Regions from separate parts of the Clavibacter sp. GW821-FHT01D01 genome, predicted to be linked through region 2. Evidence: predicted binding sites of a transcription regulator. Region 2 holds the regulator's gene; each other region holds the start of a gene.

Region 1 (10,189 bases), on a different contig from region 2:
TGCCCCACGCCGGCGCTGTCCCACGCGATCCTCCGCTGGAACCGCGACGCGGGGCACGGCGACGACGACGTGGCCGACGGCATCGTCGTGACCCCCAGCCACAACCCGCCGGCCGACGGCGGCTTCAAGTACAACCCGCCGCACGGCGGACCGGCCGACTCCGACGCGACCGGCTGGATCGCGGCGCGCGCCAACGAGATCATCGCGGGCGGCCTCGCGGACGTGCGCCGCGTGCCCCTCGCGGAGGCGCGCGCGGCGGTCGAGGGCTACGACTTCCTGGGCCACTACGTCGACGACCTCGGCTCGATCATCGACATGGACGCCATCCGGGCGGCGGGCGTGCGCATCGGCGCCGACCCGCTCGGCGGCGCGTCCGTCGAGTACTGGGCGGCCATCGGCGAGCGCTACGGCCTCGACCTGGAGGTCGTGAACCCGGAGGTCGACCCGGCGTGGGCGTTCATGACCCTCGACTGGGACGGGAGGATCCGCATGGACCCGTCGTCCGCGTCCGCCATGGCGAGCGTGCTCGCGCGCAAGGACGACTTCGACATCCTCACCGGCAACGACGCGGACGCGGACCGCCACGGCATCGTCACGCCCGACGCGGGGCTCATGAACCCCAACCACTACCTCGCCGTCGCGATCGACTACCTCTACGCGCACCGCCCGGAATGGCGGCAGGACGCGGGCGTCGGCAAGACGCTCGTCTCCTCCAGCGTCATCGACCGCGTCGCCGAGTCGCTCGGCCGCCGCCTCTGGGAGGTGCCGGTCGGGTTCAAGTGGTTCGTGCCCGGCCTCATCGACGGATCCGTCGGCTTCGGCGGCGAGGAGTCGGCCGGTGCCAGCTTCCTGCGGAAGGACGGCACCGTCTGGACCACGGACAAGGACGGCATCCTGCTCGCGCTGCTGGCCGCGGAGATCCTCGCGGTCACCGGCAGGACCCCGAGCGTCCTCTACCGGGAGCTCACGGAGCGCTTCGGCGACCCCGTGTACGAGCGCGTGGACGCCGCCGCGACCAAGGCGCAGAAGGCCACGCTCGGCAAGCTGGACGGCGACGCCATCACGGCCACCGAGCTCGCGGGCGACCCCATCACGGCGAAGCTCAGCAGCGCGCCCGGCAACGGGGCCGCGGTCGGCGGCGTCAAGGTCGTCACGGCCAACGCGTGGTTCGCGGCCCGCCCGAGCGGCACCGAGGACGTGTACAAGATCTACGCCGAGTCGTTCGTGGGGCTCGACCACCTGCACGAGGTGCAGGCGGAGGCCAAGCGCATCGTGGACGCCGCGCTCGGCGCCTGATCCCGTGCCCGGGGAAGCCAGCCCCGGCCCCGGCTGAGCGCGCTCCCACCGGAGGTCCCTACGGTGGGGGCATGCGCCATTCCGGGGATGTGGACGCGTTCGTCTGGGACGAGCCGTCGGTCCCGACCGCCCACCGCCCGGCCGAGGCGGCCACGGCGGCCGCCCGCGGCGTCCGGCTGCCCGACGGGCACGCCCGCCGGCGCGTCGTCGCGCTGGCGGCGCTCCTCGCGGTCGTCATCGCGGGCATGGTCGTCACCCGCTCCGACGGACGCGGGCTCTGGCCCGACGTGCACTACGCGGCCGCCCTGCACCTGGCGCTCATCGCCGTGATGCCGCGCGTCGACACGGTCGTGCACGGCGCCGCCGTGCTCGTGTGGTGCACGGGGATCGAGCTCCTGCAGATCACCGGGTGGCCGGAGACCTGGGCCGCGCACGTGCCGGTCTCGCGCCTGCTGCTCGGGACGGGCTTCGACCCGCTCGACCTCGCGGCCTACGCGCTCGGCGTGCTGGCCGTGCTCCTCGTCGACCGCCTGCCGCGGGTCCTCCGCGGGCCGCGGGACGCGGGCTAGGAGACGCTCCAGAAGTGCACCTCGGCGCCGGGGTGCTCGACCGTGATGGTCTCGTCGAGGTCGCGGTAGTCGTTGTCGAGGTTGTGGCCGACCATCTTCACGACGTTCCCGCCGTCGCCCGGCTCGATGGCCGAGACGATCTGCGTGTGGTCGCCGGAGTCGTTGCGGTTCCAGTCGAAGATGACGATGTCGCCCACCTTCAGGCGGTCGCGGTCGGCGAGCTCGAGGCGCGTCACGCCGAGCGCGGCGGCGTTGGCCGCGAGCCACCGGTCGAACGTGGGCACGTGGATCCACGCGTAGGTCCAGTCGGACCCGCCGCCGCGGTTGTGCCACTCCGTCGTCATCTCCCACCCGCGCTGGATGAGCGTCTGGCTGACGAAGTTGACGCAGTCGCCGCCGGACGGGTTGAAGTCGCCGTACTCCTCGAGGTTGTACGAGTCCCAGTGCGCGAGCGCGTACTGCAGCTGCGCGTCGACCGGCGTCTGCGCCGTGTACGCGGCCGTCGAGGCGGTGAGCGCCGCGTCGCCCGCCATGACCTGGATGTCGGCGGTCCCGTCCTCGTAGTCGGCCGAGCGGGGCGCGACGACCGTGACGGACCCGTCGCCGGCCACCTGCAGGTCGGTGCCCGGCGTGCCGGAGAACATGACGGCGGTGGCCGCGGAGAGCCCGGCGCCGGCGAGGGTGACGGTCTGCCCGCCCGAGACGGAGAGCTCCGCGGGCTCCACGGAGGTGACGGCGGGCGCGGCGTCGGACGCGGCGGGCCGGCCGCCGTCGCCCGCGTCGCGGGTCGCACGGGGGGCGGGGTCCTGGCGCGTGCAGGCGGCGAGGACGGCGGTCACGGGGACCGCGAGCGCGGCGGCGAGGATGCTGCGGCGGCGGATGTCGGCGGTCACGTGATGCTCCGGGGGTAGGGGTGCGCCCGGGTGGCGGGCTCGTCCAGGGTAACCCGGCGTCCTGGCGGATCGACTCCGCGCGGGAGCGCGCCTAGTGTGGCGGCATGAGCGTCGACGTGACCCACGACCCCGACGGCTCGCGCTACACGCTGTGGCTCGACGGCGAGCGCGCGGGCTTCGCGGACTACCTGATCCAGGGCGACCGCATCGTCTTCACCCACACCGAGGTCGACCCCGCGAAGCGGCGCGGCGGCCTCGGCGGCGAGCTCGTGCGGGCCGCGCTCGACGACGTGCGGAAGGGATCGCGCACGGTCGTGGCGGCGTGCCCGTTCGTGGCCGAGTGGATCGACGAGCACCCGGACTACCGGGAGCTGCTCGAGCGCGGCTGACCGCCGACCGGCGTCGCACGCACCCCGGAGGCGGGTCGCGCGCGGGGCGCATGCGCGCCCCGCGAGACCGCTCCGCGATCGACGTACGTCACGGAGCCGCCCGCGGTCGCGATCGCAGCCACCCGGAGGAGGTTCGGTCGTGCCGCTCGTCGCCGCTCGGCCCCCGCGGGGTCGGGAACGACGACGGACAGGACACTAGCCGCCGTGCCGCGGAGCCCGCCCGCCCCGACGCCGAGCGGACAGGCGCCCTTCGCCCAGCGGACAGGGCGTCCCCGACGCGCATCCGTCGCATGACGCGGGTGCTCAGGGGACGCGCGTCAGCCACTCCGGCGTGGAGAACTTGTCGGCGACGAGCTGGCGCGTCTTCGCCCACTCCTCCGGCGTGACCTCGCCGGGCTTGCCGCCGTAGAGGCCCGTGAAGGTGGCCTTCATCCGGTCGATGATCTCCGCGCGGCTCATGCCGGTCTGGCTGCGGAGCGGGTCCACGCGCTTGGCCGCGCTGGTGATGCCCTTGTCGCTGATCTTCTCGCGGCCGATGCGCAGCACCTGCACCATCTTCTCCCCGTCCATGTCGTAGCTCATGGTGACGTGGTGCAGCACGGCGCCGGCGCCCAGGCGCTTCTGCGCGGCGCCGCCGATCTTGCCGGTGGGGCTCGTGATGTCGTTGAGCGGCTGGTACGAGGCGTCGATGCCGAGCGAGCGGAGGGCGGTGATGACCCACTCGTCGAGGTAGGCGTACGAGTCGGCGAACGTCATGCCCTGCACGAGGTCGACGGGCGCGTAGATGGAGTACGTGATGACGGCGCCCGCCTCCATGTACATGGCACCGCCGCCGGACACCCGGCGGACGACGTCGAAGCCGTGGGCGGCGGCCTGCTCCGCGTCGACCTCGTTGCGCAGCGACTGGAAGCTGCCGATGACGACGGCCGGCTGGTCCCACTCCCAGATGCGCAGCGTGGGGTTCCGACGCCCGGCGCCGACCTCCTCGGCGAGCACCTGGTCGAGGGCCATCTGCTCGACGGGGCGGTAGGCGCGGTCGTGGATGACCTCCCACTCGTAGTCGCCCCAGTTCGTGGCGCGGGCCAGGGAGCGGCGGATCGCGACGGCGACGGCCTCGGGCGAGAAGCCGAGGAGCACGGCCTGCGGCGGGAGCGCGCGGCGGATGGCGGCGGCGATCGCGTTCGCGTCGCTGTCCTCGGGGAGGCCGTTCACCGCCCGGTCGATCGCCTCGAGCGCGTCGTCGGGCTCGAGGAAGAAGTCGCCCGCGAGGCGGAACCCCGAGATGCGGCCGTCGGTCACGTCCAGGTCGACCACGACGAGCTTGCCGCCGGGGACCTTGTACTCACCATGCATCCGACCAGCCTACGGCCCGCCCGGCGCGTCGCACCGCCGCCGGATCCCCGCGGACACGGGCGTGTGGGACCGTGGGCCATGCGCATCACGTGGGCGGTCGTCCGCCTCCTCACGACCGCGGCCGTGCTCGTCGCCGTCATCAGCCAGTACGCCGTCAGCTCCGCGTACTGGCGCAGCATCGGGGTGGCGGGGATCTGGGGGAAGACGGTCGACTTCCTCATGTACTTCACCATCGAGTCGAACCTGCTGGCGGCGGTCGTGATGGGGATCGGCGCCGTGCGGCTGCTCCGCCGCGGCCCCCTCCCCGGCCGCGGCTGGACGACGCTCCGGCTCGCCGCGACCACCTACATGGTGACCACGGGCGTGGTCTACAACCTCCTCCTGCGGGGCCTGCCGACGATTCCCGGCGGGAAGCTGCCCTGGTCGAACGAGGTGCTGCACGTCGTCGTGCCCGCGCTCGTGCTGCTCGACTGGCTCCTGGCGCCGGACCGCCGCGCGCTCGGGTACGGCGCGGTCGGGCGGGTCGTCGTCTTCCCGCTGGTGTGGGTCGCGGTCACGCTGGCACGGGGTCCCGTCACGGGGAACGAGGTCACGGGGGCGGCCACCTACTACCCGTACCCGTTCCTGGATCCCGCCACCGACGCGGGCGGATACGCGACCGTCGCGGTCTGGGTGGTCGTCATCGCCGCGTTCATCTGCGGCATGGCGCTGGCCCTCATCGCCGTCGGGCGCCGCGCCTCCCGCGCGATCGCGCACGCGACGGCGTGAGCCGGTAGCCGCCCCTCCCGCCTCGCGTCAAGGGGGCGCCCGGATCCGGACGCCGCGGACCGGCCGGCCTAGCGTCGGACGCACGGACGGCGGCGCATCCGGCCCGCCCGTCCCGCATCGGACGAGGAGAGGCGAGGCAGCATGAAGGCAGTCGTGTGGCACGGCGAGGGCGACATCCGCCTGGACGAGGTGCCGGATCCGCGGATCCAGGAGCCGACCGACGCGGTCATCCGCATCACCCGCAGCGCCATCTGCGGCACCGACCTCCACTTCGTGCGCGGCACGATGGCCGGCATGCGCGAGGGCACCATCCTCGGCCACGAGGCCATCGGCACCGTCACCGAGGTCGGCGCCCAGGTGCGCGGCTTCTCCCCCGGCGACCGGGTGCTGGTGTGCTCGACCATGTCGTGCGGCGTGTGCGCGCAGTGCCGCGCGGGCAGCACGGCCCAGTGCGACGTCGCCAACCCGAACGGACCGCAGGCCGGCACGTCGTTCTTCGGCGGGCCCGAGACGACGGGCCCCATCGACGGCCTGCAGGCCGAGTACGCGCGGATCCCGTGGGCCGCCCACACGCTGATCCCGCTCCCCGACGCGGTCAGCGACGACCAGGCGATCCTCCTCAGCGACATCTTCCCCACCGCCTGGTTCGGCGCCGAGCTCGCGGGCATCCGGCCGGGCGACACCGTGGCGGTCCTCGGCGCGGGCGTCGTCGGGCAGTTCGCCGTCGCATCCGCCTTCCGCATGGGCGCCGGGCGCGTCTTCGCCGTCGACCACGTGGAGACGCGCCTCGCGATGGCGCTCGAGCAGAACGCCGAGGTGATCCACTTCGAGCGCGAGGACCCGGTGGCCGCGGTGATGGAGGCGACCCTCGGGATCGGCGTGGACGCGGTGATCGACGCGGTCGGCGTCGACGCGCAGCGCCCGCACGCGGGTCCCGCCGCCGAGGAGGCCGAGCAGGAGGCGGACGCGTTCGCCGCCGAGGTCGCGCAGGTCGCGCCCGGCGCCTCCCCGCACGACGGCCTCTGGGTCCCCGGCGACGCCCCGAGCCAGGCCGCGCAGTGGGCCGTGCGGATGGTGCGGAAGTCGGGGCGCATCGGCATCATCGGCGTCTACCCGCCCCAGCTCACGTCGTACCCGATCGGCGCCGCGATGAACAGGAACCTCACCATCCGCATGGGCAACTGCGACCACCGCCGCGTCACGCCGCCGCTCATCGACCTCGTCGCGTCCGGCGTGTTCGACCCGACGCGCTTCATCACGCAGGACGAGGGGATGACGACCGCGATCGACGCCTACGAGCACTTCGACGTGCGCGAGGAGGGCTGGCTGAAGACGGTGCTCGAGGTCGGGTGACGCGGCGGCGGCCGTCCTGCGCACGACGCGCCCGGGCGGCGCCCCGGACCTCCCCGCCCCTCCCGCGTTCGAACATGCGTTCGAACATCCGGGCTATGCTCGCGCCATGAGCATCGCGTTCCAGGCCTCCCTCTTCGACGACCTCCGGGCGGCACCCGGCCTCGGCGCGCTCGGCGCGGAGGTCGAGCGGCTCGACCTCGGGCAGGGTGCCTGGCTCGACATCCGCCCCGGCTGGGTCAGCGACTCCGACGCGCTGTTCGAGCGCCTCGTGGAGGACGTCGAGTGGACGGCCGACACGCGGACCATGCACGGCCGCACCGTGGAGGTGCCGCGCCTGCTGTCGTGGTTCGGGCCCCGGGCCGCGCTGCCGGCGCCCGTCCTCGAGCAGGCGCGCGACGCGCTCAACGACCACTACGGACGGCCGCCCGGACAGGTGCTGGAGACGGCCGGGCTGTGCTTCTACCGCACGGGCGACGACAGCGTCGCCTGGCACGGCGACCGCGTCGGGCGCGCCATCGACCGCGACACCATGGTCGCCATCGTCTCGGTCGGGGCGGCGCGCACGCTGTCGCTGCGGCCGAAGGGCGGCGGGGAGGTGCGGCGGTTCCCGCTCGGGCACGGCGACCTCGTGGTCATGGGCGGCAGCGCGCAGCGCACGCACGAGCACGCGATCCTCAAGACCACGAAGGCCGTCGGGCCGCGCATCAGCATCCAGTTCCGCCCGGTCTGGCCGGCCTGAGGCGGGTCGCCCGCGCGTCGCCGATCAGGCGAGGACGGGGTCCCACCCGGTCGGGGTCGCCGCGGCGGCGACGGCCTCCACGGAGTCCGGGTCGAGGGGGCGGGCGTCCCGCACGACCGCCTCGACGCCCTCGAGCCCGAGGTGCGCGAGGAGCGGGATCCAGAGCATCCGCAGGCGGTCGGCGGCATCCACTCGCGGCGCGCGCGTCGACCGGAGGGAGAGCACCCCGAGGGTGGCGCCCAGCAGCACGTCGACGGCGGCGTCGAGATCCGGCTCGGGCTCGGGGACGCCCTGCATCACGAGCTCGGTCCGCAGCAGCCGGTGCACGAACGCCACCACGTCGAAGCGCGGCGCGACCCCGAGGCCGAGGCGCGGCATCTCCTGGCGGAGCCGGACGGCGCCGGCGGCGACGGGACGGACCTCCACCTCGCGGGCCGCGGTCAGCAGGAAGACGACGAGCTCCGGGAGGGCGCCCGGCCCCTCGAGCGCGGCGGCGATGCGGAGCCAGCGGCGCTCCTGCTCGTCGACCACCGCGTGCGCGAGGCTCTCCTTCGACGCGAACAGGTGGTAGCCGACGGCGGACTTGGGCCGGCCCATGGCCTCGGCCACCCGCGAGAACGACGTCGCCTCGTAGCCGTACGCGGCGAACTGGGCGCCGGCCGCCTCGACGATCTCCCGGCGGGCGCGCGCCACGGCCGCCTGACGCCGGTCCATGTCGCGCTCCCGTCCGCTCCGGGCATCGGAGCGTCCCGGACGGTAGCAGCGCGCGTCGACGGGAAGTCGTCCATCAGGTGAACGGCGGGTGCCGCGACGCGGCGGCACCCGGATCAGCGGACGCCCGCCTCCTCCTCGGCCATCGCGTCCTCCACCTGCGCCGCGATCACCGCGATCCTCGGGGAGGCCGACACCCGGCGCACGACGGCCGCCGCCTGGGGGACGCCCGCGCCCTCGAGCAGATGCGTCCACAGGGTGCAGAGCCGCGGCTCGACGCGCTCGTCCTCCCTCAGCGCCAGGTGGCAGAGGACGAGGCCGCGCGTGGAGTCCAGGAACAGGTCCGAGAAGGCCGCGATCTCGGCCCGCCGCCCCGGCAGGTCCGCCGTGAGCCCGGCCTCGATGCACGTGCGCGCGAAGCGGACGCGGCCGGCGCCGAGGAGGCGGCGCGGCAGGCCGCGGGGATCGACGTCGAGCGACGGCAGCTCGATCAGCAGGCGCAGGGCCCCCGCGCGCTCGGGGTGCGCGTCGATCTCGCGGGCCCGGAGCACGAGCAGCGCGAGCAGGCGCTCGACGCCCATCGAGATGCCGGCGCGCGCGAGGGCGTCGTCGGCCTTCTGCCACCGGAGGTCGTCCTCCCCGAGGACGGCCTCGGCCAGCGAGGCCTTCGACGGGAAGAGGTGGTAGCCGATGGCGGACTTGGGCCGGTCGATGGCCCGTGCGATGCGGGAGAAGGTGGTGGCCTCGTACCCGAACCGGGCGAAGAGCGCGCCCGCCGCCGTCACGATCTCCTGCCGGAGACGGAGCATCTCCACGCGTCGCTGATCCACAGCGTCCCCTTCTTCCGTACCGGATGGGCCGCACGGACCGTAACAGCCGACCCCCGCGACCGGCGTCGTGCCGGCCGATGCGGCACCTGCCTGTGGAGAACTGCCAGACGATCGTCTGACAGCCGCCTAGCTTCGGCACCGCGCGCTGCCGCCGCTCCTCGGATGCCCCGGCGCTCCCGCGCTCCGCGCCGCCACCCCTCCCGCAACACCGACGAATGGAGCACCACATGCCTCGCAGCGCCTCGCCCTCGGCCCGCTCGACTCGACGGCGCCATCGCCCTCCTCGCCCCGGGGCCGGTCACGGCCGTCGCGCCGTCGCGCTCGGGGTGACGACCGCGCTCGCGATCCTCGGTGCGGTGGTCACCGGGCCGGTCCCGGCGCAGGCGGCCACGCGGACCTCGGTCCAGTCCGTCGCCGCCTCCCTGCAGGCGGGCACCCTCGTCGACGACATCACCACCGGCAGGGTGAGCGTCCGCCAGCTCGTCGACACCGCGGAGGCGGCGTGGGCCAGCGGCCCGCACGAGGGGGCGACGCGACCGGACCGCGACGCCCTCACCCGGGAGGCGACCGCGGAGGTGCGGGCCCTCCGGAGCTCGGACGGCCTCCGCGCCCCGGCCGCCCAGCTCGACGTGACCGCCGCGCCGGGAGGCGGGCTGACCGCCTCGGTCGACTCCGTCGCGGTGTCGGACGGCTGGAAGCACTTCTGGCACAAGGTCGGCAAGGCGATCACCCCGCACCTGCAGACCATCCGGCTGACCCCCGCGGCGATGCGGATCATCATGGGCGCGGCCGGGGGCATCGGCGCCGCGTTCTTCTGCGCGATCCCGGGGGTGGGCACGCTCGCCTGCGGCCTCTTCTACGCCCTGATCGGCACCCTCGTGGGCGTGTGGAGCGCGGGCCTCCCCTGCGGGAACCGGGACTGGTACGCCATGGTCCCGGACGTGTGGAACAGCCACTGCGGCTGACGCCGGAGGAGGGCCGACGGCGCTCCGTCGGCGCCGCGCGCGCCGCCGGAGCGCCGCGGGTCACCAGCGGAGCAGCAGCACGTCCGATCCGCCCTCGCGTCCCACGGGCAGGAAGCCGAGCGACGCGTAGAGGGCCCGGGCGCGGTCGTTGCCGTCCTCCACGCTGAGGCTCAGGGCCGGCGCCCCCGACGCGCGGACCGCCTCGACGAGCGCCACGAGGAGGGCGCGACCCGCTCCCCGGCCGCGCGCCGACGGGAGGAGCGCCATGCCGAGCTCGGGGACGTCGGGGGCGACGAAGCCGTAGCCGCGGTCGTCGTCCGCGA
Region 2 (10,189 bases):
TATTCGTGTCTTCGGGTGGCCCGGCGGCTCTCGGAGCCGCTCGGATTCGAGACGAGGAGGGTTCTTCACCAGGGTGCGACGGTTCCGTCGTACTCGGCAACACGCCCATGCCCGCGATGCGGGGCTCCCGTCGTGCGCCGCTCCTCGGGAGGAACGGCATCGGACGGGGGAGCGAAATCGACCCGGTAACCTATGGAGGCGGTCAAGCGCGGGTGGGAGATCAATCCTCTTTCGAACCGGGACTGTGACAACCCCGGAGCCGTCGACGAGCATAGCAGACGCCGACCCCGCCCCGGAAGGGCGGGCGTCGACCGGGCCCGCCGCCTCCGCCGCCATCCGGCACCGCCACCGAGCCCGAGGACTGACATGACCGACTCGCCCCGCCCCGACGCCGCTCCCGCCGACCCCGCGTCCGCCGGACCCGCCGACGCCCACGTGCACCGCTTCGAGGAGCCCGCCGACCCGTCCGCTACGGGCACCGGCGCCGCTGCCGGCGTCGCCGACGACGACACGGCCGGATTCGTCGCCGACCAGTACGCGCGCGACATCGCCGAGGTCTCGGCCGTCGAGGTCATCACCACCACGGCCGTCCACCTCATGAGCGCGGCCGCCGTCAAGTGCGGGCTCGCCGACGACCCCGCGACGCAGACCGACCTCGCCGAGGCGCGGAAGCTCATCATCTCGCTCGCCGGGCTCGTCACCGCCGCCTCCCCCGAGCTCGGCGACCAGCACGCCCGCAGCCTCCGCGACGGCCTGCGCTCCCTGCAGCTCGCCTTCCGCGAGGCCTCCCCCTACCCGGACGAGATCGGCAAGGGCCCGGGCGAGAAGTACACCGGCCCCGTCTCGTAGCGGGACGGCGTCGCACGGCGCCCGACCAGGATCCGCCCGCGGTCGGGCCTCGCCGGCAGGGGCCTCAGGACGCCGACGTGATCCGCAGCGCCATGCTGTCCACCCGCTGCGCGATCACGTCGCTGCGCGACCACGCGTCCTGCAGCCGTGCGAGCAGCCCGTCGAGCGCGGCGCGGTCGAGTCCGTCGACGAGCGCGAGCTCGATCACCAGCTCCGGCCCCTCCAGGCGCGCGCGCGGATCCCCCGTCGCGGTGCGGAGCGACACGACCGCCGGCTCCTCGTCGACGCCGGCCCGCAGCGCGGCGGCGACCTCGGGGTCCTCCGGGCTCGGGATCCAGGGCAGCGATCGCGCGACCGCCCAGACGGCGGGTCGGCGCAGCACGAACTCGGTGTCGGACATGGGGTCGAGCACGACGAGGTCGGTCTCCTCGCTGGCGGCGGCCAACGCCACGCGGACCGCGTCGGCGGGGACGGGCCGCGCCGCCGGATTCCAGCGGCCCATGGCCGTGACCGAGGTGAACACCGGCATCACGGTGCGGCCGTCCGGGCCCTGGACCGTGATGATGGACAGCTCGGCGCTCTTGTCGACGGTCAGCCCGTGCTCGCCGACGCCCTCCTCGCCCAGGCGGGCGACGAGCGGGATCAGCAGACGCGAGTCCCGCAGCGCGTCCACGACGACCTCCGGGCCCGCCTCACCGCGACCGTGCCGGGCGAGCGCCTCGGCCAGGGCAGGCGGCGCGGAGCCGTCGTCGCCGGGGAAGGCGGTCGGCTCGAACGATCGACCCGCCCACGGCGTCCCGGCCGAGTCCGCGGACGGGGAGGAGCCGGCCATCATTCCCCGGCGACGTCGAGCGCCTCGCCCAGCGTGAAGGCGCCGGCGTAGAGGGCCTTGCCGACGATGGCGCCCTCGAGGCCGAGCGGCACGAGCTCGCGGAGCGCCTGGATGTCGTCGAGGCTCGACACGCCGCCCGACGCCACGACGGGTCGGCTGGTGCGCTCGAGCACGTCGCGGAGGAGCTGCAGGTTCGGACCCTGGAGCGTGCCGTCCTTCGTCACGTCCGTCACGACGTAGCGCGCGCACCCGGCGTCCTCGAGGCGCTCGAGCACCTCCCAGATGTCGCCGCCGTCCTGCGTCCACCCGCGGGCGGACAGCGTGCGTCCGCGGACGTCGAGACCGACCGCCACCGCCTCGCCGTGCTGCGCGATGACGCTGGCGGCCCACTCGGGGTTCTCGAGCGCTGCCGTGCCGAGGTTGATGCGCGTCGCGCCGCTCTCGAGCGCCACGTCGAGCGACCGGTCGTCGCGGATGCCGCCGGAGAGCTCGATCTGGACGCCGTCGATGGCGCGGATCACGCGGGCGATGACGGACAGGTTGTCGCCCCGGCCGAAGGCGGCGTCGAGGTCGACGAGGTGCAGCCACTCGGCACCCTGCTCGGCCCAGTCGCGGGCGGCGTCCACGGGATCCCCGTAGCCGGTCTCCGTGCCGGCCGCTCCCTGGGTGAGGCGCACGGCCTGTCCCCCCGCGACGTCGACGGCGGGCAGCAGGGTCAGGCGGGGCGTGGTGGTGAACTCGCTCATGGGGACCTTCCGAGGATCGGGCGTGCGGGCGTGCGGGCCGTCGGCGACGGCGGGAGAGGACGTCAGGCGGCGCGGAGGGTGCCGAGCCAGTTCGCGAGCAGCCGGATCCCGGCGTCGCCCGACTTCTCGGGGTGGAACTGCGTGGCGGTGAGCGGGCCGTTCTCCACGGCGGCGACGAACCGCTCGCCGTGGGTCGCCCAGGTCACCCGGGGCGCGGGGAGCGGGGGGAGCGGATCGATGCCCCACGCCCTGGCTGCGTACGAGTGGACGAAGTAGAACCGCTCCTCCTCGAGGCCGGCGAACAGCGCGGAGCCCTCGGGGACGTCCACGGTGTTCCAGCCCATGTGCGGGAGGACGTCCGACTCGATGCGGTCTACCGTGCCCGGCCACTCCCCCAGGCCCGCGACGTCCACGTCGCGCTCGACACCCCGGTCGAACATGACCTGCATGCCGACGCAGATGCCGAGCACCGGGCGCCCGCCGGCCAGACGGCGGTCGACGATGCGGTCGCCCCCGGCCGCGCGGAGAGCGCTCATGACGGCGGAGAACGCGCCGACGCCGGGGACGAGGAGGCCGTCGGCCTCGTGCGCGCGCCTCGTGTCGCCCGTCAGCTCGACGTCGGCGCCCGCCAGCTCCAGCGCCTTGACGGCGGAGTGCACGTTGCCGCTGCCGTAGTCGAGGACCACGACGGAGGGGCGCGTCACAGGGCGCCCTTCGTGGAGGGGATCCCGGACACGCGCGGGTCGAGCTCCTTGGCCTGACGGAACGCGCGGGCGAACGACTTGAACTCCGCCTCGGCGATGTGGTGCGGGTCGCGACCGCCCAGGACGGTCACGTGGACGGTGAGGCCCGCGTGGAAGGTGATGGCCTCGAACACGTGGCGGACCATGGACCCGGTGAAGTGCCCGCCGATGAGGTGCATCTCGAAGCCCGCGGGCTCGCCGGAGTGCACGAGGAACGGCCGGCCGGAGATGTCGACGACGGACTGGACGAGCGCCTCGTCGAGCGGGACGAGCGCATCGCCGAAGCGCGCGATGCCGGACTTGTCGCCGAGCGCCTCGCGGATGGCCTGGCCGAGGACGATGCCGACGTCCTCCACGGTGTGGTGCACGTCGATGTGGGTGTCGCCCGTGGCGGTGACCTTCAGGTCGGTCAGCGAGTGCTTCGCGAAGGCGGTGAGCATGTGGTCGTAGAACGGGACCGAGGTGCTGATCTCGGAGGCGCCGGTGCCGTCGAGGTCGAGCCGGAGATCGATGCGGGACTCGCTGGTCTGCCGCGTGACGTGCGCGGTGCGCGCGGGGGTGCTCATGATGACCATGCTACCGACCGGTCCCGACGGGCCCGCCCCGGTGCCGGCCGCCACCAGGAGCCGAGGCGGACCCGCGCCCTCCCGCCGCCGAGGAGGGACGCAGGATCAGTGCGCGTACTCGGCGGGGACGGCGAGCTGCTGGCCGGCCGCGACGTCCGACGTGGGCAGGCGGTTGAGGTCGACGACCGAGGCGATGACGTCGCGCGGGTCCGCGGACGGCGCGATCTCCTCCGCGAGGTCCCACAGGGACTGGCCGCTCGAGACCGTCACGTACTCGAACGTGGTGCCCGAGGCGTCCTTGGCTGCGACCGCCGCGCCGCCGTTGAGGGCGACGAGCCCGGCGCCGAGCGCGAGCGGGGCCGCGACCAGGGCGGTGAGGACGATGCGGCCGCGCCGCGTGATACGCAGGCGCGTGCGGGGCGCGACGGCGGCCTCCGGGGCGGATGCGTCGAGGACGGCGGCCGTGGTGGCATCGGCTGTGGTGACGGTGCGGAGTGCTGCTGCGGTGTTCATGGTGACCTCTCGTGCGAGACGGTGGGGCGTCGAGGCGACGCGCCCTGCGGTGCAGTGCGGTACGGCATGCGATGCGGGTCGGGCAGCCCGCACCCGGCTCTCGGCCGGGAGAGCCGGGTGCGAAGCTGTGTTCCGAACATACATTCGAATCACGGCCTCCGCAAGCCCTCATCGGCCTCGGACGGGCTCCGGACGCGCGACACGCTCGAACAGGTGTTTGCCCGGGGTGCCTCGGCTGGATACAGTTTCGAGTGCCTGGAGTCCATTCGACCGGGTACCACCGACATCGCCCCCGTGAGGGCGTCCGCCCGCCGGGCCGACGAGCCGCGGAGGCGTCGGCGACGAGAGGCGGACCGTGCCATGGCGGACGAGCGAGCAGCGGGCGGTGGCGCCACGAGGCGCCGCAAGAGCCTCAGCGAGAAGCAGATCTCGATCCTGGAGTTCATCCAGCGCACCATCGCCGGACAGGGGTACCCGCCGAGCATGCGGGAGATCGGCGACGCCGTCGGCCTCGCCTCGCTCTCGAGCGTCACGCACCAGCTGAACCAGCTCGAGCTCTCCGGCTACCTGCGGCGCGACCCGAACCGCCCGCGCGCGCTCGAGGTCCTCATCGACCTGCCCGGCACCGGCGCGGCGGAGGGCGGCGAGCCGGCGACGCCCGTCGGCGACGCCGCGATGGTGCCCATGGTCGGCCGGATCGCGGCCGGCATCCCCATCACCGCGGAGCAGATGGTGGAGGAGGTCTTCCCCCTCCCCCGGCAGCTCGTCGGCAAGGGCGACCTCTTCATGCTGCGGGTGGTCGGCGACTCCATGATCGACGCCGCCATCTGCGACGGCGACTGGGTGGTCGTGCGCCAGCAGAAGACGGCCGAGAACGGCGACATCGTCGCCGCCATGCTCGACGACGAGGCGACCGTCAAGGTCTTCCGCCAGCGCGACGGCCACACCTGGCTGCTGCCACGCAACAGCGCGTTCGAGCCGATCCTCGGGGACTTCGCCGAGGTCGTCGGCAAGGTCGTGGCGGTCATGCGCTCCGTCTGATCCGGCGCCGCATCGCGCACGAGAGCGGCCGTCCCCCGAGGGGGACGGCCGCTCTCGTGCGTCGCGGCGGCGCCGGTCAGCTCGCGGGCACCACCGCGTAGGCCTGGACCTGCGCCTCCTGCTCGGCCGTGACCAGCGCGCGCACGCGCGTGCCCTCCTCGACGTACGAGGTCTCGAGCACCTTCGCGCCGTCGTGCAGCATCGCGACGATCTCGCCGTGCTCGAAGGGCACCAGCAGGTCGACCTCGATGGTGGGCTGCGGGAGCAGCTCGGCGATGCGCCGACGCAGCTCGTCGACGCCCTCGCCCGTCCGGGCGGAGACGAAGACGCCCTGCGGCGCGAGGCCGCGGAGGACGACGCGGTCGTCGTCCGACGCGAGGTCGCTCTTGTTGAAGACGACGATCTCCGGGATCGACGACGCGTCGACCTCGGCGATGACCTCGTGGACGGTGGCGAGCTGCGCCGCCGGGTCCGGGTGCGAGGCGTCGACCACGTGGACCAGGACGTCGGCGTCGGCGAGCTCCTCCAGCGTCGAGCGGAACGCCTCCACCAGCTGGTGGGGCAGGTTCCGCACGAAGCCGACGGTGTCGGCGAGCGTGTACAGCTGCCCCTGGTCCGTCTCCGTCTTCCGCACGGTCGCGTCGAGCGTCGCGAACAGCGCGTTCTCGACGAGCACGCCGGCCTTCGTCACCCGGTTGAGGAGCGACGACTTCCCGGCGTTCGTGTACCCGACGATGGCGACCGAGGGCACGGAGTGCCGATCGCGGTTGGCGCGCTTGGTGTCGCGCGCCGGCTTCATCGCCTGGATCTGCTTGCGGAGCCGCGCCATGCGCGTGTTGATGCGACGGCGGTCGAGCTCGATCTTCGTCTCGCCGGGACCACGGGATCCCATGCCCGCCCCCGCGCCGCCCACCTGGCCGCCGGCCTGCCGCGACATCGAGTCGCCCCAGCCGCGGAGGCGCGGCAGCAGGTACTGCAGCTGCGCGAGCTCGACCTGGGCCTTGCCCTCGCGGCTCTTGGCGTGCTGGCTGAAGATGTCGAGGATGACGGCCGTGCGGTCGATGACCTTGACCTTCACCACGTCCTCCAGCGCACGCCGCTGGCTGGGCGCCAGCTCCGTGTCGGCGATGACGGTGTCCGCGCCGACGGCGGCGACGAGCGCGCGCAGCTCCTCCGCCTTGCCGCGGCCGAAGTAGGTGCTCGGGTCCGGCGTGGGACGGCGCTGCAGGAGCCCGTCGAGCACCACGGCGCCCGCCGTCTCGGCGAGGGCCGCGAGCTCCCGCATGCTGTTCTCGGCGTCGTCGACCGAGCCCTGGGAGTAGACGCCGATGAGCACGACGTTCTCCAGGCGCAGCTGCCGGTACTCGACCTCGGTGACGTCCTCGAGCTCGGTCGAGAGGCCGGCGACGCGGCGGAGCGCCTGCCGGTCGGCCCGCTCGCTCTGGTCGCCGTCGGATCCCTGCTCGGTGTCAGGGCTCGCGGACAGCGCCTGCGCGCCGGATCCGCGGAAGAGGGCGTAGCCGGCGGACCGCTCCTCCGCCCGGGCGAGGACGCGCGCGACGACGTCGTCCCCGATGCTGGTCTCGGTGGACGTCGTCGTCGTGTCCGCGGACTCGTGGTCGTGCTCGTCGTGCGTGATCATGTGCTCCCATCGTAGCCTCGGCGTCCGGTATCGTCCCGTGCATGGCCGACGCGCATTACTTCTCCTCGTCGCCGGCCGGGCCCCTGCGCACCCGCACGATCACGGTCGAGCTGGGCGGACGGACGGTCGACGTCGAGACCGCGGGCGGGGTGTTCAGTCCCGAGCACGTCGACCAGGGGACCCTCGTGCTGCTCCGGAACGTCCCGGCCCCTCCGGCGGAGGGGCACGTGCTGGACGTGGGATGCGGCTGGGGTCCCGTCGCGCTCGATCTCGCGATGCGGTCGCCGGCGGCCACCGTGTGGGCGGTCGACGTGAACGAGCGGGCCCTCGAGCTGACGCGGGCGAACGCCCGGTCCCTCGGTCTCGAGAACGTCAACGCCGTGCTGCCCGAGGATGTTCCCGCCGGGCTGTCGTTCGCCACCGTGTGGTCGAACCCCCCGATCCGCGTCGGCAAGGACGCGCTGCACGGCATCCTGCTCGACTGGCTCCCGCGGCTCGCGGCCGACGCCGACGCGTGGCTCGTCGTGCAGCGGAACCTCGGGTCCGACTCGCTGCAGCGCTGGCTCGTCGCGACCCTGCCGGACGGGCTCGAGACGACGCGCGCCGCGTCCGACAAGGGCTTCCGCGTGCTGCGGGTGCACCACGCCGCGGGCAGCAGCGGCGCCTAGCCGCATCGCTCCGCTCAGCGCGCCCGCCGCGGGCGCGATCCGGATCGCGCCCGCCCGAGGCGGGAGGCCGGATCAGGCCAGCGCCACGACCCCGTCGAACACGAGCTCCGCGGGACCCGAGAGCCCGACGTGCTCGCCGTCCTCCGTCGGGAACATCCGCACCCCGAGCACGCCCCCGGGCACCTGCACCCGCCACTGGTGCGGGGCCGCGGCACCCGCCCAGTGCCGGGTCGCGAGGGCGGCCGCCGCCGCGCCCGTGCCGCAGCTCAGCGTCTCGCCGCTGCCGCGCTCGTGCACGCGCATGGTGATGTGGCCGACGCCGTCCACCACGAGCGGGTCGGCGGGCACCACGAGCTCGACGTTCGCGCCGTCGGCGGGCTCGGGATCCAGCTGGGGGACGAACGCGAGGTCCGCCTCGGCCAGCTCGTCCTCGCTCGACAGCGCGACGACCACGTGCGGGTTGCCCACGTCGATGCCGAGGCCCGGCCGGGCGACCTGGAGGTCCTTCGCGCGCACGAGCGGCTCGCCGCCCGCGAGGGCCCAGCGGCCGAGGTCCACCTGGAAGCCGGAACCGCTGCGCTGCACGTCGCGGACGCCCGCGCGGGTGCCGATGGCGACGGTGCGTCCCGGCGGCAGCTCGATGAGCCCGTTCTCGATGAGGAAGAGCGTGAACACGCGGATGCCGTTGCCGCACATCTCGGCCGGGCTGCCGTCGACGTTGCGGTAGTCCATGAACCACTCGGCGTCCGGGTCCTCGTCGAGGGCGGCGCGGCCCTCGGGGATGCGGCGGGAGAGGACGGCGCGGATGGTCCCGTCGGCGCCGATGCCGAAGTGGCGGTCGCAGAGCGCCTGCACCTGGGTGTCGGTCAGGTCGATCTCGCCCGCGGGATCGGCGAACAGCACGAAGTCGTTGCCCGTGCCCTGGCCCTTGGTGAACTGCAGGTCTGCCATCCCGCCAGCCTACGGGCGCGCCGCCGGGAGGGCGCCGAGGGCGTGCGCGAGGAGGTCGGGGTCGCGCGCGTCGAGGCGCACCGCGTCGGCGTAGCGGCCGAACCACGACACCTGGCGGCGCGCGTACCGGCGGGTGAGCGCGCGCGTCTCCTCCACCGCCTCCGCCTCGCTCAGCTCGCCCGCGAGCTGCCGCGCCGCCTGCGCGTAGCCGATGGCTCGGGATGCCGTCACTCCGTCCGCGAGCCCCGCGGGCAGGAGGCGCGCGACCTCGTCGACGAGGCCCTCCGCCCACATCCCCGCCACACGCGCGTCGAGGCGCGGCACGAGCTCCTCCCGCGGCAGCGTCAGCGTGAGGATCCGGGCGGGACGCCACGCGCTCGGCTCGGCGGACGCGCGCTCCGGCTGCGGTCCCGTCATCTCGACGACCTCGAGGGCGCGCACGAGCCGTCGTCCGTTGTGGGCGCCGATGCGCTGGGCGGCGGCGGGATCCAGCTGCCGGAGCCGACGGTGCAGCATGCCGGGCCCCGTCTCGGCGAGCTCCCGCTCGAGCCGCTCGCGGATCTCGGGATCGGTGCCGGGGAACGCGTAGTCGAAGAGCACGGACGACGCGTACAGACCGGACCCGCCGACGAGGATCGGGACCGCTCCGCGGGCGAGGATGTCCGTGACCACCGCCCGGGCGTCCTCCTGGTAGGCCGCGACGGTGGCCTCCGCCGTCACGTCGAGGACGTCGAGGAGGTGGTGCGGCACCCCGCGCCGTCCGGCCTCGGGCAGCTTCGCGGTGCCGATGTCCATGCCGCGGTAGAGCTGCATGGCGTCGGCGTTGACGATCTCCGCGCTCCGGCCGTCCGACCGGAGCCGCTCCGCGATGTCCAGCGACAGGGCCGACTTGCCCGTCCCCGTGGCACCGACGACCGCGACGAGCCCGGTCACGCGTGCGGGTGGCGGGGCAGGGCCGTCGGGGCGCCGTCGCCGACGCGCAGCGACGGGAGGCCCAGGGAGACGCGCGGCGCTCCCCCGGCCGACGCGCCGACCGTGGGGGTCGGCACGCCGCAGGAGTCGGCCTGGGCGCGCTCGTACGCATCGCCGGCGCGGGTGCGGCGGATGCGCAGCGGAGCCTGGTCTACCGAGTCGGCGATCAGGTGGAACGGCGCCGCGCGGGTGATCTCCACCTGCACCGCGTCGCCGGGGCGGGGCTCGCCGCTGCCCGCGGGCACGTCGAGGTGCACGAGGCGCCCGTCCTGGGCCCGGCCGGTGACGCGTCGCGTGTCGCCGTCCTTCCGGCCCTCGTGGGCGCTGACGAGCACCTCGACGGTGCGGCCGACCACGCGCTGGTTCTCCTCGTGGCTGATGCGCTCCTGCAGGGCCGTGAGGCGCCCGTAGCGCTCGGCCACCACGTCCGCCGGGACCTGCTCGTCCATGGTCGCCGCAGGGGTGCCCGGGCGGATGGAGTACTGGAACGTGAACGCGGACGAGAACCGCGCCGCCTCGACCACGCGGAGGGTCTCCCGGAAGTCGTCCTCGGTCTCGCCCGGGAAGCCCACGATGATGTCGGTGGTGATCGCGGCGTCCGGGATGCGGGTGCGCACGCGGTCGAGGATCCCGAGGAAGCGCTCGGACCGGTAGGACCGCCGCATG
Region 3 (10,189 bases), on a different contig from region 2:
GCCCGGGCGGTGCGCTCCGCGTCGTCGAGGACGCCGACCAGCCGGCCGTCGCGGTCGACGAGGACGCGGCCCGTGCCGGTGTCCTCGAGGTGGAGCGCGCGCTTGCCCTTGTCGGCGCCCACGAAGTCGCGCACGAAGTCGTTCGCGGGGTTCGAGAGGATCTCCTGCGGCGTGCCCTGCTGGGCGATGCGGCCGCCCTTCTCGAGGATCACGACCTGGTCGCCGAGCAGGAACGCCTCGTCGATGTCGTGCGTCACGAAGACGACGGTCTTGTCGAGCTGCGTGCGCAGTCGGATGAGCTCCTGCTGCAGGTCGTCGCGCACGAGCGGGTCGACGGCGCCGAACGGCTCGTCCATGAGGAGGATGTTCGGGTCGACCGCCAGGCCGCGGGCGACGCCCACGCGCTGCTGCTGGCCGCCGGAGAGCTGCGACGGGTAGCGGTCGGCCATCGAGCGGTCGAGGCCCACCGTGTCCATGAGCGCGAGGGCGTCCTCGCGGGCCTTCCGCTTGTCGACGCCCGTGAGGCGCGGGACGGTCGCGATGTTGTCGACGACCTTGCGGTGCGGCAGCAGGCCGGAGTTCTGCATGACGTAGCCGATGCTGCGCCGCAGCTTCACGGCGTCCTGCGTGGCGATGTCCGTGCCGTCGATCTCGATGCGGCCGGACGAGGGGTCGACCATCCGGTTGATCATGCGCATGAGGGTGGTCTTGCCGCAGCCGGAGGAGCCGACGAGGACCGTTGTGGTCTGCGAGGGGACGACGAGGCTGAAGTCCTCGATCGCGAGAGTGCCGTCCGGGTACTGCTTGCGGACGTGGTGGAACTCGATCATGGGTGGCTCATTCCTCGTAGGCACTACGAATCGACACTTGCCAGGCACACCAGGGAACCACGTCGCCCGCAGATCGTTCGTACCCGCACGATGGATGACGCCACTTCGTAACATCTGGGCCCTTCCGCGGATAGTGCGCGGGAGGGCGCCCGCGCACGGCGGCGTCGGGCGTCTCGGCCAGGATGGAGGGCATGACGCGCATCCTCGCCCGGGCCACCGACACCGCCGACCTCGTGGACCTGCTCGACGTCGACCACGCCGGCGCGGACGTCCCCGCCCCGTCCTGGCGCATCGCGCCCGGACAGCGCGTGGCGGTCGTCGTCGACACGCTCCCGCGCCGCGCGGAGGGCGACACGGAGGACCAGGTGCCCGTCCGACGCCTGGAGTCCGCGCGCCTCGGGCTCGTCCCTGCGGGATCCCCGGGCCCGGATCAGGGCCCGCCGCTCGCCGAGGTGCCCGCGGAGTCGCTCGCGTCCCGCCCGGAGCTGCTGCAGGCACTCGTGTCGCGGCGCGCGGCCGTCCCCGTCTCGGGCTACTACGAGTGGCACGAGACGGACGACGGCCTCCGCACCCCGTACCTCGTCGGGGCCGGCGACGGCGTGGTCCTGCTGGCCGCGCTGTACGAGTGGTGGCGCGACCCGGCGCGGGCCGCCGACGACCCGGCCCGCTGGGTCCTCAGCTGCGCGGTCCTCACCCGCCCGTCGGCCGGCACGGTGGAGGCTCTCGCCGAGCGCATGCCCGTCGTGCTGTCGCCCGACGTGGTCGAGGAGTGGCTCGACCCCACGGCCGAGGGGACGCCCGACCTGCTGCGCGCCGTCGCCGCCCAGGCGGAGGACGTGGTCGAGGAGCTCGCCATGGACGAGGTGGGCCCCGGGATCGACCAGGGCGCGCCCGACACCGCCGAGCTCGCCCGGCCGGTGTGAGGCCCGCGCCGGGCACGGCGTCCGGCGCCTGCCCGGGTCTGGTTGACTGAGGCCGTGGCCCCCTCCTCGAAGAAGAAGAAGAAGCACGCGACCCGCACGCTCCTCGAGTCGCCGGCCGCCGCACCCGTGCTGCACCGCGCGGCGCGCATCGAGGACCGCATCCACGAGATCCGGGAGGGGCGGGCCCGCAAGCGCGGCCTGCACCCGACCGTCATCCCCTACGCGGGGTACGGATCCGTGCGCTGGGTGCGCGTGCTCTGCCGCGTCCTCCTCACCGACCCGAAGAGCAAGCGCGCCCTGGCCGGCGACAAGGTCGTCCGCGGCTGGCGCAGCTTCACGAGCGTGCCGCTCACCGACGTCGACGTCGTGGTGGAGATCGACGGCACCGAGCACCACGTCCGGGCGGACCGCGGCGGGGTCGTCGACACCGTCGTGGAGGCGAGCCTGACGAGCGGATGGCACACCATCCGCATCCGGTCGGAGGGGTCGGAGACCGTCGAGGCGCCCGTGTTCATCGTGGGCGACGACGTGCGCACCGGGATCCTCAGCGACATCGACGACACGGTCATGGTCACGGCGCTCCCCCGTCCGTTCCTCGCCGCCTGGAACACCTTCGTCCTCGACGAGCACGCGCGCACGCCCACGCCCGGCATGGCCGTGCTCTACGAGCGGCTGCGGGTGCGGCACGCCGGCGCGCCCGTGCTCTACCTGTCCACCGGCGCGTGGAACGTGGCGCCCACGCTCACCCGGTTCCTGTCGCGGAACCTGTACCCGCCGGGCCCGATCCTCCTCACCGACTGGGGTCCCACCGTCGACCGGTGGTTCCGCAGCGGCATGGAGCACAAGCGGCTCAACCTGGAGCGGCTCGCCGAGGAGTTCCCGCGCGTGCGATGGATCCTCGCCGGCGACGACGGCCAGCACGACGAGCTCCTGTACGGCGAGATGACGGAACGGCACCCCGACAACGTCAAGGTCGTGCTCATCCGCCAGCTCAGCGCCGGCGAGGCCGTCCTCGCGGGCGGCCGCGCCAAGGCGGAGCGCCGCGCGCTCGACAGCTCCGTGCCGTGGGTCTACGCCCCGGACGGCGCGAGCCTCCTCGCGCAGCTGGACGACCTGGGCCTCGCCGACGACTCGGGGACGCGCATCGGGTCGTAGCCGCGCTACCGGACGCACGAGGGCCCCGCAGGACGCGTCCTGCGGGGCCCTCGTGCGTGCGCGGGGGGATCAGACGGCGTCGGTGAGCGCCTGGAACTCGTCGTCCGTGAGCTCGATGCCCGCGGCGGCGATGTTGTCCTCGACGTGCGCGAGCGACTTCGTGCCGGGGATGGGCAGCATGACGGGCGAGCGGCGGAGGAGCCACGCGAGCGCGAGCTGCGACGGGGTGGCGTCGTGCTGCTGCGCGAGCGCGTCGAGCGGGCCGCCGTCCTTCGCGAGCTCGCCGGTCGCGAGCGGGAACCACGGGATGAACGCGATGCCCTCCGCCTCGGCGTAGTCGAGCAGCGGCTCGGCGTCGCGCTTCGCGAGGTTGAAGAGGTTCTGCACGGACACGATCTCGGCGATCTCGCGGGCAGCCCTCACGTCCTCCACCTGGACCTCGGACAGGCCGATGTGGCGGATCTTGCCCTCGGTCTGCAGCTCCTTCAGCACGCCGATCTGGTCGGCGAGCGGGACGGCCGGGTCGATGCGGTGCAGCTGGTACAGGTCGATCCGCTCGAGCCCCAGGTGGCGGAGGCTCAGCTCGGCCTGCTGGCGCAGGTACTCGGGACGGCCGACGGGACGCCAGTCGCCCGGGCCGGGACGCGTGAGCCCGCCCTTGGTGGCGACGACCACGTCGTCCGCGTAGGGGTGGAGCGCCTCCTTGAGGAGCTCCTCGGCGACGAACGGGCCGTAGGAGTCGGCGGTGTCGAAGAACGTGACGCCCAGCTCGGCAGCGCGGCGGATGACGCGGACGGCCTCCTGCGGGTCGGCGGGGGCGCCCCAGACGCCGTCGCCCGTGAGCTGCATGGTGCCGTAGCCCAGCCGGACGACGGGCAGGTCGCCGCCGATGGAGAACGTGCCGGAGGCGCCGGCGGGGCGCGTGGTGGTGTCGGTCATGTGGACCCTCCTCGGGTGTCGACGACGAGGCCGGCGTCTGCCGTCCTCGGGACTCCAGGGTCAACGCGCGCGTCCGCCGATCCATGCCCGACGGACGGGATGCGCACCCGACCCTCAGCCTCCGGTCGAGGGTGAGGTGGATCCGCCCGCTCCCCTCCCGGATGTCGGCACCCGTTCCTACACTCGAGGAAGAGGTTCGAACACCCGTTCGAACGACGAGGCGCGGCCGGCGCGACGACGGGAGGAGCGGAATGATGCGGATCGACGAGGACGTGGAGGTCGAGCTCTCCGGGGACGGCTCGCCGCTGCGGTTCACCTGGCGGGGCGTGGTCTACGGGGTGGTCAGCTCGCCCGAGCGGTGGATCGCGCGGGTCGACTGGTGGCAGCGCACGGGCCGCGCGCCCCGCGGCGCGAGCGCCCACCTGCTGGAGATGCGGATGTGGCGCGTCGAGGCCGTGCCGCTCACCACCGGCGCGCGCCGGGTGGACGGCTCGTTCGACCTGAGCGTCGACACGCGCGGCAGGTGGTCCCTCGTGACGGCGTCGGACGACGAGCTCGACACGCGGCTGTTCGCCTGACCGCGCAGCCGCGCGCGCGGCCGGGCGCCGGCCGCGGGACGTCGCACGGCGACGCACGGCGGTCCTCGGGGAATAGCACGGCGCGCCCGCGCCTTCACCCTTGCGGCGCCGCACGCGGCGCTCCCCGCACGCGATCACCCGGACCGCGGCGCACGGAGGAGGACCCGCATGGCGGCACTCGAGTGGCTGTTCGACGCGCAGCTCCGCATCGGCGACCAGACGGTGCTCTGGCGCGAGATCGTCGGCAACCTCTTCGGCCTCGCCAGCGCGCTCGGCGGCATGCGCCGGAAGGTCTGGGCGTGGCCCGTCGGCATCGTCGGCAACGTGCTGCTGTTCACCGTGTTCCTCGGCGCCGTGTTCGGCACGCCCAACCCCGTCAACCTGCTCGGCCAGGCGGGACGCCAGGTCATGTTCATCGCCGTGTCCGTCTACGGCTGGCACCGCTGGCGCCAGGCCCGGCACGGCGGCGCGCCGGTCGTCCCGCAGTGGGCCTCGGGCCGGCAGCGGGTCCTGCTGGTGGTGGCACTGGTGGGCGGGACCGCGATCCTCACGCCCGTCTTCCGCGCCCTCGGCTCCTACGAGCCCGTCTGGGCCGACGCCTGGATCTTCGTCGGCTCGCTCCTCGCGACGTACGGCATGGCCAAGGGCTGGGTCGAGTTCTGGCTGATCTGGGTGGCCGTCGACCTCGTGGGCGTGCCGCTGCTCGTGAGCGCGGGCTACTACGCGTCCGCCTTCATGTACGTCTTCTACGGCGCCTTCACCCTCGTGGGCTTCTTCGTCTGGATGCGGGCGCGCGGCGGCGACGCCCCCGCGGTGGAGACCGCCTTCCCGGATCCGCGCGTCGTCGAGGCGCCGACCGACCGGTAGGCCGGGATCGCGCGGCCGCGGATCAGCCCTGGCCGTTGGAGCAGGTGTTCTGCGCCGCGGTCTGCCCGGTGATGCTCGCGTCGAGGACCTCCGAGGTGGAGGACGGCGTCGGCGTCGGCGTCGAGCCGTCCGTCGGGGGCTCCTCCGTCGCGGGCGGCGTGGTCGCGCCGTCGGCGGGGACGCTGCCGGACTCGTCGGACGGCGCGGCCTGGCCGAGGGAGAAGTCCGCGTCCGAGGCGAGCAGGCTCACCAGCTGCGCGGCGGCCGCCTCGTCGGGCTGCACGCGGCCGTTGGCGAGCACCGTGCCCGGGTACTGCAGGAACACGACGTCGTCGAGCGGGATGTCCTTGAAGGTGAGCGCCACCGAGACGAGCGTGTCGAGGTCCGCGAGCGAGGTGGACAGCTGCATGTTGTCGACCACGGCGCGCGCGATGCCGTAGAGCTTCGCCGGGTTCGTCAGCGTGTCCGTGCTCTTGATGGTCCGCACGAGCGCGCTGAGGAACACCTGCTGGTTGCCGATCCGCGAGATGTCGCTGCCGTCGCCCACGCCGTAGCGGGTGCGGAGGAACTGCACGGCGTCCTTGCCCTTGAGGCTGTGGAGGCCCGGGTCCAGCGACAGGTCGGTCTTGGGGTCGTAGATGCCGTTGGCCACGCACACCTCGACGCCGCCCACGGCGTTGGACATCTCGACCACGCCGTTGAACTGCACGACGCCGCCGTACGGGATGTCGAGGCCCGTGAGGCCCTCGACCATGCGCACGGTGCAGTCGAAGCCGCCGCGGGACAGCGACTCGTTGAGCTGGGCGCGCGTCGAGGCCGCGTACTGGGTGCCGTCGGGACCCTCGCAGGCGGGGATCGGGACGAGCATGTCGCGCGGGAACGAGACGACCGTGGCACGGGTGCTGTCCTCGCTGATGTGGAGCAGCATCGTCACGTCGTTGAGCGTCGCCGTGCCCACGTCCGCCGCCGCGCCGTACCCGTCGCCCTGGCCCTCGCGGCTGTCGCTGCCGACGATGAGGATGTTCGCGCCGCCGTCGATGCCGCCGAGCGACGGCGGAAGGGACTGCCCGCCGGAGATGTCGACCTGGTTCGCGGCGACGGTGCGGGAGAGGTCCCAGGCCGCGATGGCGACGACGGAGACCGTCGCGACGAGCGAGACCGCGGCGACCGCGGCGACGGCCTTCGCCACCGCGCGTCCGGCGCTCGGGGCGCGGAGTCGTCCGTGGCGGGCGATGCCGCTGACGCGGGCCCGATCGGCGCGGGTCCTCTGGGGGGCATGCTGCATGGTGGGTCTCTCGTCGCCGGGCGGGGAGGCTCGGGCGTGGCCGCCCGGATCCCCACAGGGTAACCGAGGCCGGTGGAGCGTCTCCTCGGCACGCGGCCGGATGCGCTAGGAGCCTGCCGCACCCGCCGGGGCGCCGTCCCGGTGGCCGGCGCGGAGGTGCGCGTCGAGGAACGCGTCGATGCGGCGCCACGCGTCCGCCGCGGAGGCGGGCTCGGGTCCCATGCCGACGGCCCGCAGCACGGGACGCAGCGCGCGCGGACCCGTCTCGGCGTCGTTGAGGAACGCGTGACCGGCGTCCGGGTACTCGCGCACGTCGTGCGGGATCCCGTGCACGGCGAGGGCGGCCTCGAGCCGGTCGGCGGATCCCGCCAGCTGCCGGTCGCGCCCGCCGTAGCTGGCGACGATCGGGCAGGCGCCGTCGAGCACGCCGTCGAGGTCCTCCGGGAGCATGCCGTAGTTGACGCTCGACGCGTCGAAGCCGCGGGAGGCCGCCGCGAGGGCGAAGCCGCCGCCCATGCAGAAGCCGATGACGCCCACGCGGCCGGTGCAGTCGGACCGGCCGACGAGCAGCCGGCGGGCGGACTCGACGTCGACGAACGCGCGCCCCTCCCCCGCCGCGAGCGTGCGGAACGTGGACGCCAGGCAGCGGCGCGCGCCGCCGGCGGAGAAGAGGTCGGGCATGAGCGCGAGGAACCCGGCCTCCGCCAGTCGCTCGGCCTGGCGGCGCATGACCGCGGTCACGCCGAACGCCTCGTGCACGACCACGACCGCCGGCCACGGCCCCTCGCCCTCGGGCACGGCGAGCACGCCGTGGAGGCCTGGGGACGCCCCGGGGCCGGCGGCGGGCAGCGGGATATCGGTGAGCGTCACGGGCATGCCCTCACGCTAGGGCGCGACCGGGCCGCAGCCCCGGCGGGGCCACGACCCCCAGCGAGCCGTCAGGCGACCCCGGCCGCCTCGTCCCGCGCGGGTCCGCGCGGGTCCGCGCCGATCAGCGCCAGGCGGTCGGGCCCACGGAGCCGGCGCGGTACTCGGCCATGGGCACGCGGTCGCCCTTCCAGGCGCGCATGACGGGCGCGACGATGCGCCAGCAGCGCTCGGCCACGTCGCCGCGGACCGACAGGCGCGGATCGCCCGCGAGGATGCCGTCGAGCACCTCGCCGTACGGCGTGAGCTCCGGCTGCGCGAACTGCGTGCGGAACGTGGCCTGGGTGAGCGTGAAGGGCTCCCCCGTGCCGTCCATGGTGACCTCGAGCGAGATGCTGTCGGGCTTCAGGTCGATGACGAGCCGATCGGGCCGGGCGGACCCGTGGAGCCCCCGGGGCAGGTGCGCCACGGGCTTGAACGTGACGACGATGCGCTTGGACGACTCCTTGAGGGCCTTGCCGGAGCGCAGGCGGAAGGGGACGCCGGCCCAGCGCGCGTTCGCGATGCCGAAGGTGACCTCGGCGAGCGTCTCCGTCTGGTTCGCGGGATCCACCCCCTCCTCCTTGGCGTAGGCGGGGACCTTGGCGCCCTCGACCGAGCCCGCGGTGTAGCGGGCGCGGCGGCTGTGGGCCACGGGGTCGCCGTCCCACACCTCCGTGGCGCGGAGGACCGAGGCGATGTTCGAGCGCAGGTCGTCCGGGTCGATGCTGGCGGGCGGCTCCATGGCGAACACCGCGAGCACCTGCAGCAGGTGGCTCTGGATCATGTCGACGAGCGCGCCCGACTTGTCGTAGTACGCGGCGCGGCCCTCAAGCGCCAGGGTCTCGTCGTAGAGGATCTCGACCTTCTCGATGTCGCGCGCGCTCCACACCGACTCGAAGAACCGGTTGGCGAAGCGCAGCGAGACGAGGTTGAGCACGGTGGAGAGGCCGAGGAAGTGGTCGGTGCGGTGGATGCGGTCCTCCGGCACGAGCTTCAGCAGCTGTCGGTTCAGCTGGGCCGCGCTCCGGCTGTTCGACCCGAACGGCTTCTCGAGCGCCAGCGTCGTGCCCTCCGGCAGGTCGATCCTCTCCAGCTGCTCGCACACCTTGATGGAGATGGCCGGCGGGAGCGCGAAGTAGAGGGCGGGGGCACCCTCGCACGCCTCCAGGATGCGCTTCAGGTCGTCGAGGTCGGTGGGGTCGGCCTGGACGTACCTGGTGGACGAGACGATGCCCGCCGCCCGGCGCCCCGTGGCGTCCACGGAGTCGAACGCGGCCTTGACCGTGCCCGTCCACTCCTCCGGCGTCCGCTCGCTCCGGCCGGTGCCGATGAGCTGGATGCGGCGCCCCCGATCGCTCGCCACGAGGCTGCCGAGACCCGGCAGGAGGAGGCGTTCCGTGAGGTCGCCGCTGGCGCCGAGGATGACGAGGGTGGAGGGTTCGCTGGTCATCCTCCGAGACTACGGGTCGCGACCGCGCGGGAGCCGACCTAGACTGGGCGAGTCGAACATCCGTTCGAACGCCGCGTCCGGGGAGGACGCGAGGGGACACCGCCGGGAGGTGCGCGTGAGCTTCACCCACCTGCACGTCGCGTCCGCCTTCTCCGCCCACTTCGGCACCACGGCGCCCGAGGCGCTGGTCGACCGGGTCGCCGAGCGCGGCGCGTCGGCCGCGGCCGTCACCGACCGGGACGGGCTCTACGGGGCCGTCCGCCACATCCGTCGCTCCATCGCGGCCGGCGTCTCCCCCGTGGTCGGCGCGGAGCTCGGCCTCACGGGCGAGCACCCGGGCCGCGTCACCGTGCTCGCCCACGGCGGCGTCCAGGGGCAGGGCTGGGCGGCGCTCAGCCGTCTCATCAGCGCGAGCCACGGACGCGGGACGGCGCGGAGCACCGCCCGCAGCGCGCAGGCGGGGATCCCGCGCAGCCGTCCGCCCGCGTTCCTCCTCGGCGAGGACGGGCCCGTCGGCACGGTCATGCTGGGGCCGGACTCCGACGTCGGCCGCGCCGTCGCGGCGGGCGACCACGCGCTCGCGTCCCGCCACCTGGCCGAGTGGTCACGGCTCCTGCCCGGCGCGGTCGTCGTCGAGGTGGTGTGCCACTACACGGAGCCCGGCGAGTCCGCGAGCCTCCGCCACGCCGCGCGGATGATGGAGCTCGCCGAGGCCCACCGCGTCCCCGCGGTGCTCACCAACGCCGTCCGCTACCTGGAGCCCGACGACGCCCTCACGGGCGACGTGCTCGACGCCGCGGGCACGCTCCGGCCGCTCGGATCGTTCCGCCTCCAGCCCAACGGCCAGGCGTGGCTCAAGCCGCCGGCCGAGATGCAGGGCATCGCGCGGGAGATCGCGGGCGCGTCGTCGCTCGACCGGCGGGCGGGCGAGGCGCTCCTGCGCGCCACCGAGGAGCTCGCCGACCGCTGCCGCCTCGACCCGGACTCGGACCTCGCCTGGCGGAAGCCGAAGCTCCCGGAGAAGTCGGTCATCGGCGTCACGGGCGACCCGGACGAGGCGCTCTGGCGGAAGGCGGAGGCGGGCGTCACCGAGAGGTTCGGGCACGTCGACGAGTCGATGCGGCAGCGCGTGCTCGCCCGCATGCGCACCGAGCTGCAGACCATCACGGGCTTCGGCTTCGCCACCTACTTCCTCACCGTCGCCGACGTGTGCTCCCTCATGCGCGACATGGGCGTGCGCAACCAGGCGCGGG

Evidence for each region. Region 2 encodes LexA, which represses DNA repair genes until DNA is damaged. Its sites were predicted from a motif close to TCGAACANNTGTTCGA; they were not measured.
Region 1: the regulator LexA is predicted to act here: its motif matches at 6,690-6,705, upstream of AC07VC_RS13965 (alpha-ketoglutarate-dependent dioxygenase AlkB).
Region 3: the regulator LexA is predicted to act here: its motif matches at 4,044-4,059, upstream of AC07VC_RS08480 (DUF6504 family protein).

Annotation. Positions count from the first base shown of each region.
Region 1 covers NZ_JBWKXC010000011.1:83,425-93,613, forward strand. The annotation lists gene pgm (phosphoglucomutase (alpha-D-glucose-1,6-bisphosphate-dependent)) at 1-1,296, shown strand, start outside; gene AC07VC_RS13935 (ribosomal maturation YjgA family protein) at 1,368-1,865, shown strand; gene AC07VC_RS13940 (amidase domain-containing protein) at 1,862-2,758, opposite strand; gene AC07VC_RS13945 (GNAT family N-acetyltransferase) at 2,863-3,147, shown strand; gene lplAB (lipoate-protein ligase LplAB) at 3,451-4,500, opposite strand; gene AC07VC_RS13955 (Pr6Pr family membrane protein) at 4,579-5,268, shown strand; gene AC07VC_RS13960 (alcohol dehydrogenase catalytic domain-containing protein) at 5,410-6,621, shown strand; gene AC07VC_RS13965 (alpha-ketoglutarate-dependent dioxygenase AlkB) at 6,728-7,360, shown strand; gene AC07VC_RS13970 (TetR family transcriptional regulator) at 7,385-8,074, opposite strand; gene AC07VC_RS13975 (helix-turn-helix domain-containing protein) at 8,188-8,901, opposite strand; gene AC07VC_RS13980 (hypothetical protein) at 9,228-9,866, shown strand; gene AC07VC_RS13985 (GNAT family N-acetyltransferase) at 9,927-10,189, opposite strand, start outside.
Region 2 covers NZ_JBWKXC010000014.1:21,071-31,259, reverse strand. The annotation lists gene AC07VC_RS14980 (DUF1844 domain-containing protein) at 367-849, shown strand; gene AC07VC_RS14975 (SseB family protein) at 914-1,681, opposite strand; gene priA (bifunctional 1-(5-phosphoribosyl)-5-((5-phosphoribosylamino)methylideneamino)imidazole-4-carboxamide isomerase/phosphoribosylanthranilate isomerase PriA) at 1,681-2,427, opposite strand; gene hisH (imidazole glycerol phosphate synthase subunit HisH) at 2,490-3,131, opposite strand; gene hisB (imidazoleglycerol-phosphate dehydratase HisB) at 3,128-3,736, opposite strand; gene AC07VC_RS14955 (hypothetical protein) at 3,842-4,249, opposite strand; gene lexA (transcriptional repressor LexA) at 4,610-5,290, shown strand; gene hflX (GTPase HflX) at 5,367-6,932, opposite strand; gene AC07VC_RS14940 (class I SAM-dependent methyltransferase) at 6,974-7,600, shown strand; gene dapF (diaminopimelate epimerase) at 7,673-8,551, opposite strand; gene miaA (tRNA (adenosine(37)-N6)-dimethylallyltransferase MiaA) at 8,561-9,484, opposite strand; gene miaB (tRNA (N6-isopentenyl adenosine(37)-C2)-methylthiotransferase MiaB) at 9,481-10,189, opposite strand, start outside.
Region 3 covers NZ_JBWKXC010000005.1:32,843-43,031, reverse strand. The annotation lists gene AC07VC_RS08500 (ABC transporter ATP-binding protein) at 1-830, opposite strand, end outside; gene AC07VC_RS08495 (SOS response-associated peptidase) at 1,022-1,753, shown strand; gene AC07VC_RS08490 (App1 family protein phosphatidate phosphatase) at 1,808-2,908, shown strand; gene AC07VC_RS08485 (aldo/keto reductase) at 2,978-3,847, opposite strand; gene AC07VC_RS08480 (DUF6504 family protein) at 4,102-4,425, shown strand; gene pnuC (nicotinamide riboside transporter PnuC) at 4,594-5,292, shown strand; gene AC07VC_RS08470 (LCP family protein) at 5,315-6,577, opposite strand; gene AC07VC_RS08465 (dienelactone hydrolase family protein) at 6,683-7,453, opposite strand; gene AC07VC_RS08460 (glucose-6-phosphate dehydrogenase) at 7,569-8,936, opposite strand; gene AC07VC_RS08455 (DNA polymerase III subunit alpha) at 9,052-10,189, shown strand, end outside.